DNA from 3 places in the Paenarthrobacter sp. NPDC091669 genome. Region 1 is predicted to be linked to each of the others. Evidence: riboswitches for the same ligand, from Rfam matches in the RefSeq annotation. Region 1 holds a riboswitch; each other region holds the start of a gene.

Region 1 (4,318 bases):
AGTCGGCGCCTTCGGGATCAGCGAGGAGTTCGGCGACCTGCGGGGTGTCCAACTCCAGGCTGCCCGTGATGTAGCTTTTGGGTCCGTTGTTCAGTGAGTACATGGTGCTGCCGCCCGTACCAATGACTTTGTCCGCCAACGCCGGCGCGGCCTCCGGCGTGGTCCACGAAATCAGCAGGGGAGCCCAACGGTCGCCGTACTTGGCCGGCTGGTATGGCTCCCGCCGGTCTACCGGCAACTCGTCGGTGGTGCCGTCGTTGACGAACAGGATTCCTGAAGCGGCGGAGACATTCGCGATCGCTGTCTCCAGCAGTGCATCGGAGCCCTCCGGCGCGGACGCTTCGTTCACCACGTAGTGCAGCGGCCGGCACGGCGAGTACCCCACCGGAGTACCGTCGTCGTTGGTAGCCAGGAACTTATACGAATCGTTCATGGTCTCCGGCGCCTGGGGCGAGGCCAGCGGGGCGTCAGCCTCCTCAAATCCGGGCGGCGGGGCGTCTGCTGCCCGGGCAGGTGCCGTTTGCTTCTGCCCGGGTTGCCCGTCGTGCGCGGCGCCAGGGACGCTCACACCCGGGAAAAGGGCGGTGATCCGCGGGTCTCCATGCAGGAACCCGCTGACCAGCACTGCCACAACAGCGGCAATTCCGGCCATGAGCACGCCACGGAGAATACGCCAGGCCGTGCCGGCACGCCGGTGCTTTGGCGCACGCGTTTCCCGCTCCGAGTCCACGGTTCTCCATTCCTCACGCCCTGGTCACGCGGGGCAGCGCGGAGGACGAACCAACATTACGGGCTGCGGGGGGAGCCGTCCAAACTAGACGATGGTTGCCCCGAATACCAGGCCGAGCCCGTACGTGGCGGCAGCCGCTGCCAAGCCGATCGCGAGCTGGCGCAGCCCGCGGCTCAGTGGCGACGTTCCGGACAGCAAGCCCACGACGGCGCCGGTCGCCAGGAGCGCGATGCCCACCAGGACACCGGCCACCATCAAGGCGGCAAATCCCGTCATGCCGAAAATGAACGGCAGGATGGGAACGATGGCACCGGAAGCGAAGAAGCAGAAGCTGGACATCGCTGCGCCCCATGCCGAGCCGACGGATTCGTGCTCGTCGGTGGCAGGTTTCTCAGGCTGCAAGGAGAGACTGGGATCGCAGTCGCAGCTGAACAGGCCCATGCGCTCTGCGGCGCGATGCTCAGCGGCCTCGCGCGTCATGCCCCGTGCAAGGTACACCAGCACCAATTCGTTGTGTTCGATGTCCAACGACGGTGCTGCTGTGAGGGTGGCCTGCGTGGGCAGCGTCGCGTTGAGCAGTTCCCGCTGGGAGCGGACCGAGACGTACTCGCCGGCGCCCATGGACAATGCGCCGGCCAAAAGACCTGCTACACCGCTCATCAGCACCACGGGACTGGGTACGCCGGTGGCGGCCATGCCCATGACCAGCGAAAGGTTGCTCACCAAACCGTCGTTGGCGCCGAAGACTGCGGCACGGAAGGTACCGGAAAGCCGGTTCCGACCACGGGTGGCCAGTCCCCTGACCACCTCTTCGTGGATCTGTTCGTCAGCCACCATGGCCGGTGTTGCCGCGGGTTCGGTGCCGTAGGGGGAGCGGCCTTCTGCTCGTTGGGCCAGGGCCAGGACAAAGACGGACCCGAAGTTGCGGGCCAGGAAGCCCAGGAACTGGCTGCGGGTCGACGCGGCCTTGGGCATTCCGGCGTGCTCACCCAGGAGCTTGAGCCAGTGGGCCTCGTGCCGGCCTTCGGCTTCGGCCAAGGCCAGCAAAATTTGGCGTTCTTCGCCGTCGCGCCTCTGGGCGAGTTCGCGGTAGACGGCGGCCTCGGCGCGCTCATCGGCGAGGTACTGACGCCATCGGCGGATATCGGCGTGCGAAGGCGGCGCGGGTTGCGTTTCGACGTTTTCGGGGGCTGCCGATTCCGGGGTGGGATCCGGAGCGGGGCTCGACGAACCGGGGGATTCCTGGTGCTGTTGCACTTTCTCTCCTGTGCTGGGTGGGGTAGTTGCGGCCCCATTGCACGCCCCACTGTACCGCTTATCTTCGCGGTTTTTTGGCTGGTATTCCTCAATCGGAATGTTCGGCGCACCGTAATTTCCGGGCGTCCTTGACCCTCGCCGGGCCCGGTGCTCAGATGGAAGGACAGGGGCGGGGGCCCACCCCGCGCACGTTCACCAGGGCTTTGAGCGGCCCACGAGACGGAGGTTGCACCATGAACACCACCGAATCACACTCCAACTATCCGGAACGGACCACCATTGAGTCGGATCCGGCCTACGACTACGCCGAGGACCAGGAAGTGGACGAGGCCTGGGTGGAAGAAGTGGACGCCTCCGAGGACGACGAACGTGTGGTCCCCATCGACGAAACCGAGGAATTCCGTGAGGAGGACGAGGAAATCTAAGCGGGCTCCTCGTGGCTGAGTGTGTAGTGTTGCTGCACACCCGCGCGTTTGCCGGCCGCGGCAACCGTCACCGTCAGGGTTCTCGACGCACCACACCAGAGGGTCGGCCGGACCGCTTGGGCCAACGCCTGCGCGATCAGGTGCGGTTCAGGATGCGCGAACCGACCGGTTCCGGCCTTGGCAGTGATGGTCACCGTGCCCAGGAAGAGGTCGACGGCGGGAATCACCACGACTCTGTGGCTGGCTGTTGGCGCCGGGGTACTGGTGGCCGGGGTGGTATCGCCTTGGTACGGCAAGGGACTGCTCCTTGGGGGAGTGCTCTTGCCCGCTCGGTTGTCTCTGGTCCGGGACGGGCCGCTTCCTCATCCGAACCACCCGTGAACATGGGGTTGGTGTGTGGCCAGTCGGAGCTTGGCACCACATCTCTTGAAGCTGGGACCACCTTACCGCACAGCTCCCCCCACCACCTCCCGTTGTGAGGCCTGCTCTGCGTCCCTTGGCGAGGTTTCAGGGCGCAAAGCGGGCCACACAACGCCCTCTTCCCGGGCACACAACAACGGCGGCGCCGCCCCGGAAAGGGGAGGCGCCGCCGTCGAACTTTGCTCTTTTGTTGTGCTGTTGGCTGCAGCGTTACTTGTGGCTGCTGACCGGGTGGGCCTCAGGCGGGAGTTCCTCGGAGACGGCGCCGGCAACGCGCTTGTCCCAGGCCTCGCGGACTGCGGGATCAGTGGGCGGGGTGAGCAGTGAAATCACGACGTAGGCGACGAACGAAGCGGCGAGACCGTAGTAGATCGGTTCGTTGGCGTAGACGCCGTCCGCGCTCGGAATGACACCCAGGGCGAAGAGGATCAGAAGGGTCAACGTCAGCACCGATCCCACTGCCATGGACCATGCAGCGGCGATGCCGGTGCCGCGCTTCCACACCAAACCGCCCAGAATTGCTACCAGGAGGCCGCCCACCAGGATGTCGTAGGCGATGGTGAGGGCAATCACCACGTCCTGGGCTGCCATGGAAATCAGTACTGCCACGATGCCGAGTCCAAGAACCCAGTAGCGGTTGGCCTTGACGTCGTGTTCGGGGTTTTCGCTGTCATCGGTGTTGATGGTCTTGCCGAACCAGCTGGCCACGAACGGGACAACGTCAGCGCGGGCCACCGTTGCTGCGGCAATCAGGGCGCCGGAAGCGGTGGACATCATGGCGGCAACAGCCGCGGCCATGACCAGGCCGCCGATGCCGACGGGCAGGATGTGGGTTGCAACCTCTGCGTACACAACGTCCTTGCCGAGGTTGGTGACATCGATGTCCGGCAATGCCACCCGGGCAGCCAAGCCGATCACGGCGCCTGCGATGCCGTAGAGAATGCAGTAGACACCGGCCGTGGCGCCGCCCCAACGGGCAACGGTGGGGGTCTTGGCAGTGAAAACACGCTGCCAGATGTCCTGGCCGATCAGGAGGCCCAGTGTGTAGACCACGAAGTACGTGATGATGGTCTGGGCGCCGATTCCATCGATCTGGAAGAAGGTGTCGTCGAGGCGCTCACGGATGCCGTCCATGCCGCCGGCAGCGTTCAGGACGAACGGGAGCATCAGGAAGAAGATGCCGACGGTTTTGATGATGAACTGGACCTGGTCGGCCAGGGTGATGGACCACATGCCGCCAATGGTGGAGTAAACCAGGACGATCGCGCCGCCAACGGCGATGGCAAGCCAGCGTTCCCAGTCGAAGAGCACCACGAAGATGGTGGCGTAGGCGCCGGTGGAAGTAGCGCAGAGCATGAGCGTGTAGGCCAGCATGACGATGCCTGAGGTCTGCGTGGCCCTGCTGCCGTAGCGAAGGCTCAGCATCTGGGAGACCGTGTAGATCTTCAGGCGCTGGATGGTGCCGGCGAACAGGAGGCTGAGAAGC
Region 2 (4,318 bases), on a different contig from region 1:
GCACGCCATTGACCGGGGAGGACCGTGAAGAGGCCCTCGGAAAGTTGGCGCTCCGGTACTTCGGCAGCCGCGGGCCCGCCACCATCAAGGACTGCGCCGTGTGGTCAGGGCTGACCATGAAGGACGTAAAGCTGGGCCTCCAGGTTGCCGGGACACTGTCGCCCGGCGCTCTGGCTACGGTCAGCCTGGACGGACTGGAATTTTACCTGAACCCGGAAGACGTCGGCGTGCTCACCAATGCCGGGGGCCTGTCGCGTCCGCATGACGCAGGAGTCCCCCGCATCGACCTCATCCAGTGCTACGACGAATACGTCATGGGCTATTCGCAGTCCCGGCACTATCTGGGCGGGACTGCCCCATACTTCCCCGAGGACAACGGGCCCATACACGTGGTCCTGTTGGATGGCAGGTTGGCCGGATGGTGGCGCCATGGATTTTCCGGCGGAGCCTGCCAACTGGATGTCCGCATGAACCGGCCCGCAAGCCCTGCCGAACAGATGGCCCTGGACGCTGAAGTGGAACGATATGGGCGGTTCCTGGGCATGGAGACCAGGCTCCTCTGAAAGGTTCACTGAAGGCGCCCGGAGTTCCCGCCGTACGACCGGTCTAAGCTGGGATAAGACCTAGGAGGCCTGCACTGTGAACAATCTGATCTTCTGGATCATCGTCTGCTCGTGGCTGATTCCGCTCGGGATCCGCATGTACAACCGTTCCCGCGCGCGTCGGATCCAGAACGAGAACTTCCGCGGCCCCGGCTACCCGCCACAGAACCTGCCCGGCCCCGGCTATCCGGCACAGCAGGACTACCCTCAGCAGGATTACCGGGGGCAGCAGAACTACCCCTCGCAGGGCTACCCGGGCTACCCATCCGGGCCCACCGTCATCCGCCCTGTGGATGACGCACCGCAGTCCGGGCCGCCGTCGAACCCTTCATCCCCCACGCCCTTCCCGGCCACCAACGGTTCGGAGCCGCAAGGCTTCCGTGCCCGCAAGCTGGCCGAGCTGGACGCGAAGTTCAGCAACGGGGAGATCGCCATGGAGGATTACATGAAGCAGCGCGGCGACATCATGAACGGCTAGGCTGACGGCCGACCCGGCGCTTTGCAGCCGACGCTCAACCTAGGCGAAGAAGGCTCCGCGGAGTTGCGCTGAGAGCTGGCCGATTTCCGTCAGGAACCCGTCGTGGCCGATCGGCGCTTCAATGACGTGAACCGGAACATCACCCGGCAGGGCTTCCGCCAGTTCCCGTGATTGCGCCGGGAAATACAATCTGTCGCTGTCAACCGCCGCGACGAAGAACTCCGCAGTGGTACGCGACAATGCGGCCTCCAGCGATCCACGGCCACGTGCGACGTCGTGGGACATCAGGGCCTCGGTGATGGCGATGTAGCTGTTGGCGTCAAATCGTCGGACGAGCTTTGTTCCCTGATGGTCCAGGTAGCTCTCCACCTGATAGCGGCCACGCTCCCCCAGGACCGCAGCGGCCAGTGGTTTCTCTTGGTGCTGGGCTTCCCGGCCGAAGCGGAAATCCAATTCCAGCGCAGAGCGGTAGGTGATGTGGGCGATGCGCCGGGCCAACGCGAGTCCGTGTTCAGGGGCGGTGCCACCGTAGTAGTCGCCATTGTTGAAGTTCGGGTCCTGGCGGATGGCCAAAGTTTGGGCCTGCGCAAAGGCGATCTGCTCCGCCGTGCTGTAGGCACCCACGGATATCACGGCGCAGCGTTTCACCCGCTCCGGGAAGGTCGCTGCCCATTCCAACGCGCGCGCGCCGCCCATCGAACCGCCCAACACGGCATGCCAGGCCTCGATTCCCAGGGCTTCGGCCAGGCGCGCCTCGGCCTCGGTGCTGTCGCGCAGGGTGACCAGGGGGAACCGGGAGCCCCAGGGACGGCCGTCCGGCGCCTCTGAGGACGGTCCGGTGCTGCCGTAGCAGCCGCCCACAATGTTGATGGAGACGACAAAGAACCTGTTGGTGTCGATGGTGGCACCGGGGCCTACCAGCTGCTCCCACCACCCTTCTTCGTCCGTGGCTCCCCGGGCAACGTGCGTGCTGCCCGTGAGGGCATGCTGGATGAGCACGGCATTGGAGGCATCGGCGTTCAGCTGCCCCCAGGTCTCATACGCGAGGACGACGTCGGGCAGGAATCCTCCCGCTTCAAGGTCCAGCGGCCCAATGGCGGCGTACTTGACGGTTCCGTCTTCTTCCCCGGATTTTGGAAGTGCTGTAGCAGTAATGGTCATTCCTTTGACACCTTAACCTCGCGCTTGCCCGTCGCCTTGCGTGCGAACAGGCCAGGTCTTCACCCGGGGCACCCCACCGCGGAGGAGGGTTGCCGGCCAGCAAGCCGGGGCTATGCGCTGGCACTCATGACCTAATACGAAGAGTCTAGGAAATGCAGGGCGGTTCTGGCGAAGAATGTGACAACAGTGTGACGGTTCAGGGCCATTTCGTTCACGAATCAGCACTCCGGAATGCCGCCCGGCGAATAATCATCGGCCCGGGCGGCATTCCGGGAAAGGCGTCAGGCGCGGTCCCGCCTTCAGCTTTCAGGGCCGGGTTCAGGCTCCCTTGGCGGCCCGGAAGCCTGCTTCGAGGTCCGCGATAATGTCATCCACGTGCTCAATCCCCACGGACAAGCGCACCAAGCCGGGGTTCACGCCGGCCACCAGCTGCTGCTCCACCGTCAGCTGGCTGTGCGTAGTGGACGCCGGGTGGATGACCAGCGAGCGGACATCGCCGATGTTGGCAACATGCGAGTGCAGTTCCAGTCCGTCCACGAAGCGCTTGCCCGCCTCAACGCCGCCCTTGATGTTGAAGGCAACAATGGCGCCGGTGCCCTGGGGGCCGTATTTCCGGCCACGGTGGTACCACGGGCTGGACGGCAGGCCCGCATAGGCGACCGATTCGACGTCGTCGTGGGCTTCCAGCCATTCGGCCACCTTGGTGGCGTTGGCTACGTGACGTTCGACGCGCAGGCTCAACGTCTCCAGCCCCTGGGCGATCAGGAAGGCGTTGAACGGGGACACAGCGGAACCGAGGTCGCGAAGAAGCTGGACCCGGGCCTTCAGCACGTAGGAGAGGTTGGCGCCAAGTGCACCGTCCTTGCCAAGATCGCGGGCGTACACCAGTCCGTTGTAGCTCGGGTCGGGGGTATTGAAGCCCGGGAAGCGCTCCGGGTCCTTGCCGAAGTCGAAGTTGCCTGAGTCCACAATCACGCCGGCGATGGCAGAACCGTGGCCACCCAGGTACTTGGTAGCGGAGTGGACCACGATGTCGGCGCCCCACTCGATGGGACGGATGAGGTAGGGAGTGGACAGTGTGTTGTCGACGATGAGCGGCACGCCGGCTTCGTGGGCGGCGCGGGCGACGCCCTCAATGTCCAGTACGTCCTGGCGCGGATTGGAAACAACCTCGCCGAAGAACAGTTTGGTATTCGGCTGGACGGCGTCACGCCACTGGTCCAGGTTGTCCGGGTCCTCCACGAAGGTCACCGAGATGCCGAATTTCTTCAGGGTATGTGCCAACAGGTTGTAGGTACCGCCGTACAGGCTGGGGCTCGCCACGATGTGGTCGCCGGCCTCAGCGATGTTGAGGATCGCGAAGGTTTCCGCCGCCTGGCCTGAGCTCAGCAGAAGGGCGCCCAAGCCGCCCTCGAGGCTCGCGATCCGCTGCTCCACGGCATCCTGTGTCGGGTTGCCGATCCGGGTGTAGATGGGTGCGAGCTCGGCCAGGGCAAACCGGTTGGCTGCGCTCTCGGCACTGGGGAACACGAAGGACGTGGTCTGGTAGATCGGCAGTGCCCGTGCTCCCGTCGCGGAGTCGGGCTCCTGACCTGCGTGGATCTGGCGGGTTTCGAAAGACCATCCTTGGGACATGGAGTTCTCCTGTTCGTGGCGCATGGGTTCTGTGGAAACGTGCTGCGTGTGAGCTGGGGCCAGTCTAGGAAGTGTCCGGAGCCTAAGACAGCTTTGTGACGCCGGTGGAATCTTTCGGTCTTTTCGCGTCCCTGCATGACGCCTGCGGGCACCGGTTATACACATCCCACCTTAGTTAGGCTTGACTTAGCTGAGACCCCGATCACAAAGTGCCAAGATGAAGCCATGCGCATGGATCACGTCTCTTACGCCTGTGAACGAGATGGCCTTCTGGCCACTACCGAACGAATTTCCGCGGCACTGGGAGTGGACGCTGTCCGGGGCGGAGTGCACCCGCGCTTCGGTACCCGGAACATGATCATTCCCCTTGCGGATAACAAGTACCTGGAAGTGGTGGAGGTCCTGGACCACCCCGCTTCCGACAAAGCGCCTTTTGGCCAGG
Region 3 (4,318 bases), on a different contig from region 1:
TTCCAGACCAGTCCCAAGGTTCCTTGCGGCCGCAGGATGCGGGCTATCTCGGTGCTCGCTGCCAGTGGATCGCACCAATGCCAGGCCTGGGCAACACTGACGACGTCGAATGCTGAGTCCGTCAGTCCAGTTGCTTCAGCCGTTCCCTGCAGCGCGATGACGTGCGGGTGCGACTTGCGCAGTTGCTCCAGCATGTCGGCGGAAGGGTCGACGGCGGCAACGTCCAGTCCGCGCTCCACGAGGAGGGCCGTGAACTTGCCAGTCCCCGCTCCGAGATCCGCAGCAGCCGTGGCCCCTTGGGGAACAAGCCACTCCACGGAGTCCAAGGGATAGCCCGGCCGAACGCGATCGTAGTGCTCTCCACCGTCCTGAAAGCTCTGGCCGAACTCATTCCGCCGGTCGGCGTGGAGCTTGGGACCTCGTGGTCCGGCAGGTCCGGGAACGCCCGGCTGTCCGCTGGAGGCGGCCGGAGAAGGCAATGCCACCAAAAACTCCTTCACAGGGTCGCCAAAAGATACCCTACGAATTTACCGCAGCCGAGGTAGAGAGCGCTTAGTCAACAGTGCAGGGAGCAGCACCTGCAGTGCCGGGTGTATTGGGAGCCCACTCCGGGTAGGTCCGGTGGTCGTTGGCAGGCACCCAGCGGCCCTCATCCACCACGTAGTCCCAACCCAACCCGTTGCGCTTAAGCCCTTCGATGCCTGCGAGCAGCCTCGTGGCGTCCTCCAACCGGGAGCCCACGCCAAAGCTGGCACGCAAGGAGCCGGAGGGAAGTCCGAGTCGCTTGAGCAGTGGGTGGGCGCAGAAGCGTCCATCACGGAGGCCAACTCCGTGCTCGGCGGCCAGATAGGCGGCCACCAATCCGGCGTCGAATCCTTCCACGGAGAAGTTGACCACACCGATGGTGTCGTCGGAGTCAGTGAAGATCTGGTGCACAGTCACGCCATCAATGGCCTCCAAGCCGTCCACCAAGTAGGTGCGGATGGCGGCTTCGTGGGCGTGCCACGCGTCCTGGTCCAGCCCGGCGAGGACCTGCGTGGCGCGGGCGAGGGTTGCGGCACCCAGGACATTGGGGGACCCGCCTTCGTGGCGGGCAGGGCCCGTTGCCCAGCTCACCGAGTCCAGGCGGGCTTCACGGACTGCGCCGCCACCAGCCAGGTGGGGGGTCCCGGCGTCGAGCCAGTCGGGGCGGCCCACTACAACGCCTGAGCCGAAGGGGGCATACAGCTTGTGACCGGAGAACACCACGTAGTCAACGTCGGACTCCGCGATGTTGATCCGGCGGTGGGGTGCCAACTGGGCGGCATCCACAACGATCCTGGCGCCGTATTCGTGTGCGAGTGCAGCGAGTTCGGCGATCGGCAGGATTTCACCTGTCACATTGGAGGCGCCGGTGACGGCGAGCAGGCTGACCCCGCCTTGGGCCAATTCGTCACGAAGCTTGTCCACCGTGGCGGTCAACGTGGAGGCCGCCACGACACTGCGGTGCGGGACACCCTGCCAGGGAAGAAGGTTGGCGTGGTGTTCGATGTCCAGATACAGGACTTCCCCGGAGAAACGGCCGTCGATCTGCGGAAGGCAACCGGCCAGGAGATTCAGGGAGTCTGTGGTGTTTCGCGTAAAAATCACGGAATCGTCAGGACGCCCACCGACGAACTCACGGACAATGTTGCGCGAGTTCTCGTAGACCGACGTGCTGATCTGGGACGCAAAGCCCGCACCGCGGTGAACGCTGGCGTAGTAAGGCAGGACCTCGTTGAGGTAGGCCGAGACGATGGTCAGGGCCGGAGCCGATGCACCGTAGTCCAGATTGGCATAGCGGACGTGGCCGCCCTGGATCAGCGGTGCCTGCAGCTCAGCGCCCGTGACGGCGGCGAGTGGCCGTGTTGCTTCAGCTGCCTGTGACGGCGCTTCACCCGCGAAAGACGGAATGATGTTTGAGTCGAACGTGACTGTGCTCATGGGACCTCACTCAAGAGGGACCCCCATAGGGGGATCCGCGCTTGCCGCATCCGTTCCGGACCGGCCGGGTCGTCACCCGGGGCACCCCGCCGCGAATGGAGGGTTGCCGGCCAGCAAACCGGGGTTTAGCGCTGGCACTCGTGACCTGTAAAAAAGGTTAGGGCACCTCCAGCGGCCCCTCCAAAGTCACTTCGCTTTGTTAAGCGCTTTGTTACGCGGGGTTGAAAATTGCCCGTTTGGCGAAGAAAAAACGGCGGACGCCTCCAAAAGGAGGCGTCCGCCGTCGAATATTCGCTGAAAAGCAGCTTCTGGGCCCTGAGGCAGACCTGCGCTACAGCAGGTCGTCCAGGCCTGGGTTGAGCCGTTTGAGGACTTCTGAGTGAAGGATGGAGTTGGTTGCCAGCGCGTTACCGCCGAACGGACCGTCGTCGCCTTCCAGGGAAGTGAAGCGGCCGCCGGCCTCCGTGACGATCGGGACGAGGGCTGCCATGTCGTACAGGTTCAGCTCAGGCTCGCACGCGATGTCCACTGCGCCCTCGGCCACCAGGCAGTATGACCAGAAATCGCCGTAGGCCCGGGTGCGCCACACATCCTCGGTGAGCCCCAGGAACTCGTCCAGGTTCCCGCGTTCCTTCCACCCGGACAGGCTCGAGTAGGACAAGGAGGCATCGGACAAGCGGGAAACGTTGGAGACCTTCAAACGGGTGGCCGCAGCAAGGGACCGGCCCATGTAGGCACCCATGTCCTTGGCAGCCCACCAGCGTTTTCCCAAGGCGGGTGCACTGACGACACCCACCACGGGTTCACCCTCATCAACCAAGGCAATCAAAGTTGCCCACACCGGTACGCCCCGGACGAAGTTCTTGGTCCCATCGATGGGATCAATGATCCAACGGCGTGAGCCGTGTCCGCTGCTGCCAAACTCCTCGCCCAGGACAGCATCCCGGGGGCGGGACCGGGAGAGCTGACCCCGGATGGCTTCCTCCGCTGCTTTGTCGGCGTCGGTGACAGGTGTGAGGTCTGGCTTGGTTTCGATCTTCAGGTCCAGGGCTTTGAAGCGGTCCATGGTCTGGGCATCGACAGAATCAGCGAGGACGTGGGCAAGGCGCAGGTCATCGTTGTAGGTGGAAACGGGATGGGTCATGCCACCAAACTATCCTGAAACGTTCGCTGCAGCGGGGACGTGAAGCCGCAACGATCAGTTGACGGTGCCCAGTTCCTTGGTCTCTTTTGCTTCCAACCGGGGATCGGCACCGAGCAACCGGCGCAATGAGGCCAACCGCGCTGCTCCTGAAGGTCCTGCATGGCCGTCGTTCACCCACGGATCCAGTCCGCAGTTGATGGCCGTGGCGTCGTGCTTGCAGCCCCGCTCACAGGCTTCCGTTCCGGGCTCAAGATCCGGGAAGGAGTGCAGAATCCGGTCCGGGTCCACATGGGCGAGGCCAAAGGACCGGATGCCCGGGGTATCGATGATCCAGCTGCCGGCCGGGGCATCGGCGAGTTTCAGGGCCAAAGCGGAGGAGGACGTGTGCCGTCCACGGCCTGTCACAGCGTTAACGCCGCCGGTGGCCCTCTCCGCCCCTGTCAGGGCATTGACCATGGTGGACTTGCCCACGCCCGAGTGGCCGAGCATCACAGTGACCTTGCCGCCGAGGTGGGAGCGCAGCTGGGCTACGGCGTCCCGGTCCAACCGTGCGGACAGGCCATCATCGGAGCGGGCGTCGATGCCGCCTGCTTCTGAGTCCGCTGTGCGGCTGATGATCACGGGGAAATCCAGGCTGAGGTAGTTGGCAAGCAATTCCGCCGGATCCTTGACGTCCGCCTTGGTGATGAGCAGCAACGGCTCAATGCCGGCGTCGTAAGCTGCCACCAAGGCGCGGTCGATGAATCCGGTGCGTGGTTCAGGGTTGGCCGCTGCAACAACAATGACCAACTGATGGGCGTTGGCCACTACCACGCGTTCGATGGGGTCGGTGTCGTCCGCGCTGCGTCGCAGGAGGGTTCGTCGTTCTTCCACCCGGACCAGCCGTGCCAGGGTGTCCGGAGAGCCGGAGACGTCCCCCACCAAAGCGACGAAGTCCCCGGGTACTACCGGGTTGCGCCGGAGTTCGCGGGCCCGCGCTGCGATGACGACGCGTGCGTTCGCGGAATCCTCGTCCACAATCGCCCTGTACCGTCCGCGGTCAACGGTGATGATCCGGCCGATAACGGCGTCGTCGTGGCTGGGCCTGTCCTTGGTCCGCGGCCTGGAACCTTTTTTGTTGGGGCGGATCCGGACGTCGGATTCATCCCAGGAGCGTGCATCACGGCCCATGGTCAGTTTTTTACCCCATCCGTGCTGGAGATGGTCCCCACC

What was found. Region 1 has a riboswitch for S-adenosylmethionine ahead of ACIQLI_RS15865 (hypothetical protein). Riboswitches for the same ligand answer to the same signal wherever they lie in the genome.
Region 2: it holds a riboswitch for S-adenosylmethionine, as region 1 does, so the genes downstream of both, ACIQLI_RS19455 (homoserine O-acetyltransferase) here and ACIQLI_RS15865 (hypothetical protein) in region 1, are expected to answer to the same signal.
Region 3: it holds a riboswitch for S-adenosylmethionine, as region 1 does, so the genes downstream of both, ACIQLI_RS10480 (aminotransferase class V-fold PLP-dependent enzyme) here and ACIQLI_RS15865 (hypothetical protein) in region 1, are expected to answer to the same signal.

The regions. Positions count from the first base shown of each region.
Region 1 is NZ_JBIVTK010000009.1:76,097-80,414, reverse strand. Features, by position in the region: gene ACIQLI_RS15880 (matrixin family metalloprotease) at 1-730, opposite strand, end outside; gene ACIQLI_RS15875 (VIT1/CCC1 transporter family protein) at 815-1,987, opposite strand; gene ACIQLI_RS15870 (hypothetical protein) at 2,221-2,412, shown strand; gene ACIQLI_RS15865 (hypothetical protein) at 2,409-2,708, opposite strand; SAM riboswitch class IV at 2,725-2,844, opposite strand; gene ACIQLI_RS15860 (sodium:solute symporter) at 3,043-4,318, opposite strand, start outside.
Region 2 is NZ_JBIVTK010000013.1:81,948-86,265, reverse strand. Features, by position in the region: gene ACIQLI_RS19465 (winged helix DNA-binding domain-containing protein) at 1-563, shown strand, start outside; gene ACIQLI_RS19460 (hypothetical protein) at 640-1,080, shown strand; gene ACIQLI_RS19455 (homoserine O-acetyltransferase) at 1,120-2,241, opposite strand; SAM riboswitch class IV at 2,257-2,373, opposite strand; gene ACIQLI_RS19450 (bifunctional o-acetylhomoserine/o-acetylserine sulfhydrylase) at 2,560-3,900, opposite strand; gene ACIQLI_RS19445 (VOC family protein) at 4,102-4,318, shown strand, end outside.
Region 3 is NZ_JBIVTK010000005.1:168,784-173,101, forward strand. Features, by position in the region: gene ACIQLI_RS10475 (class I SAM-dependent methyltransferase) at 1-479, opposite strand, end outside; gene ACIQLI_RS10480 (aminotransferase class V-fold PLP-dependent enzyme) at 553-1,962, opposite strand; SAM riboswitch class IV at 1,995-2,108, opposite strand; gene hisN (histidinol-phosphatase) at 2,294-3,106, opposite strand; gene ACIQLI_RS10490 (ribosome small subunit-dependent GTPase A) at 3,161-4,276, opposite strand; gene aroA (3-phosphoshikimate 1-carboxyvinyltransferase) at 4,279-4,318, opposite strand, start outside.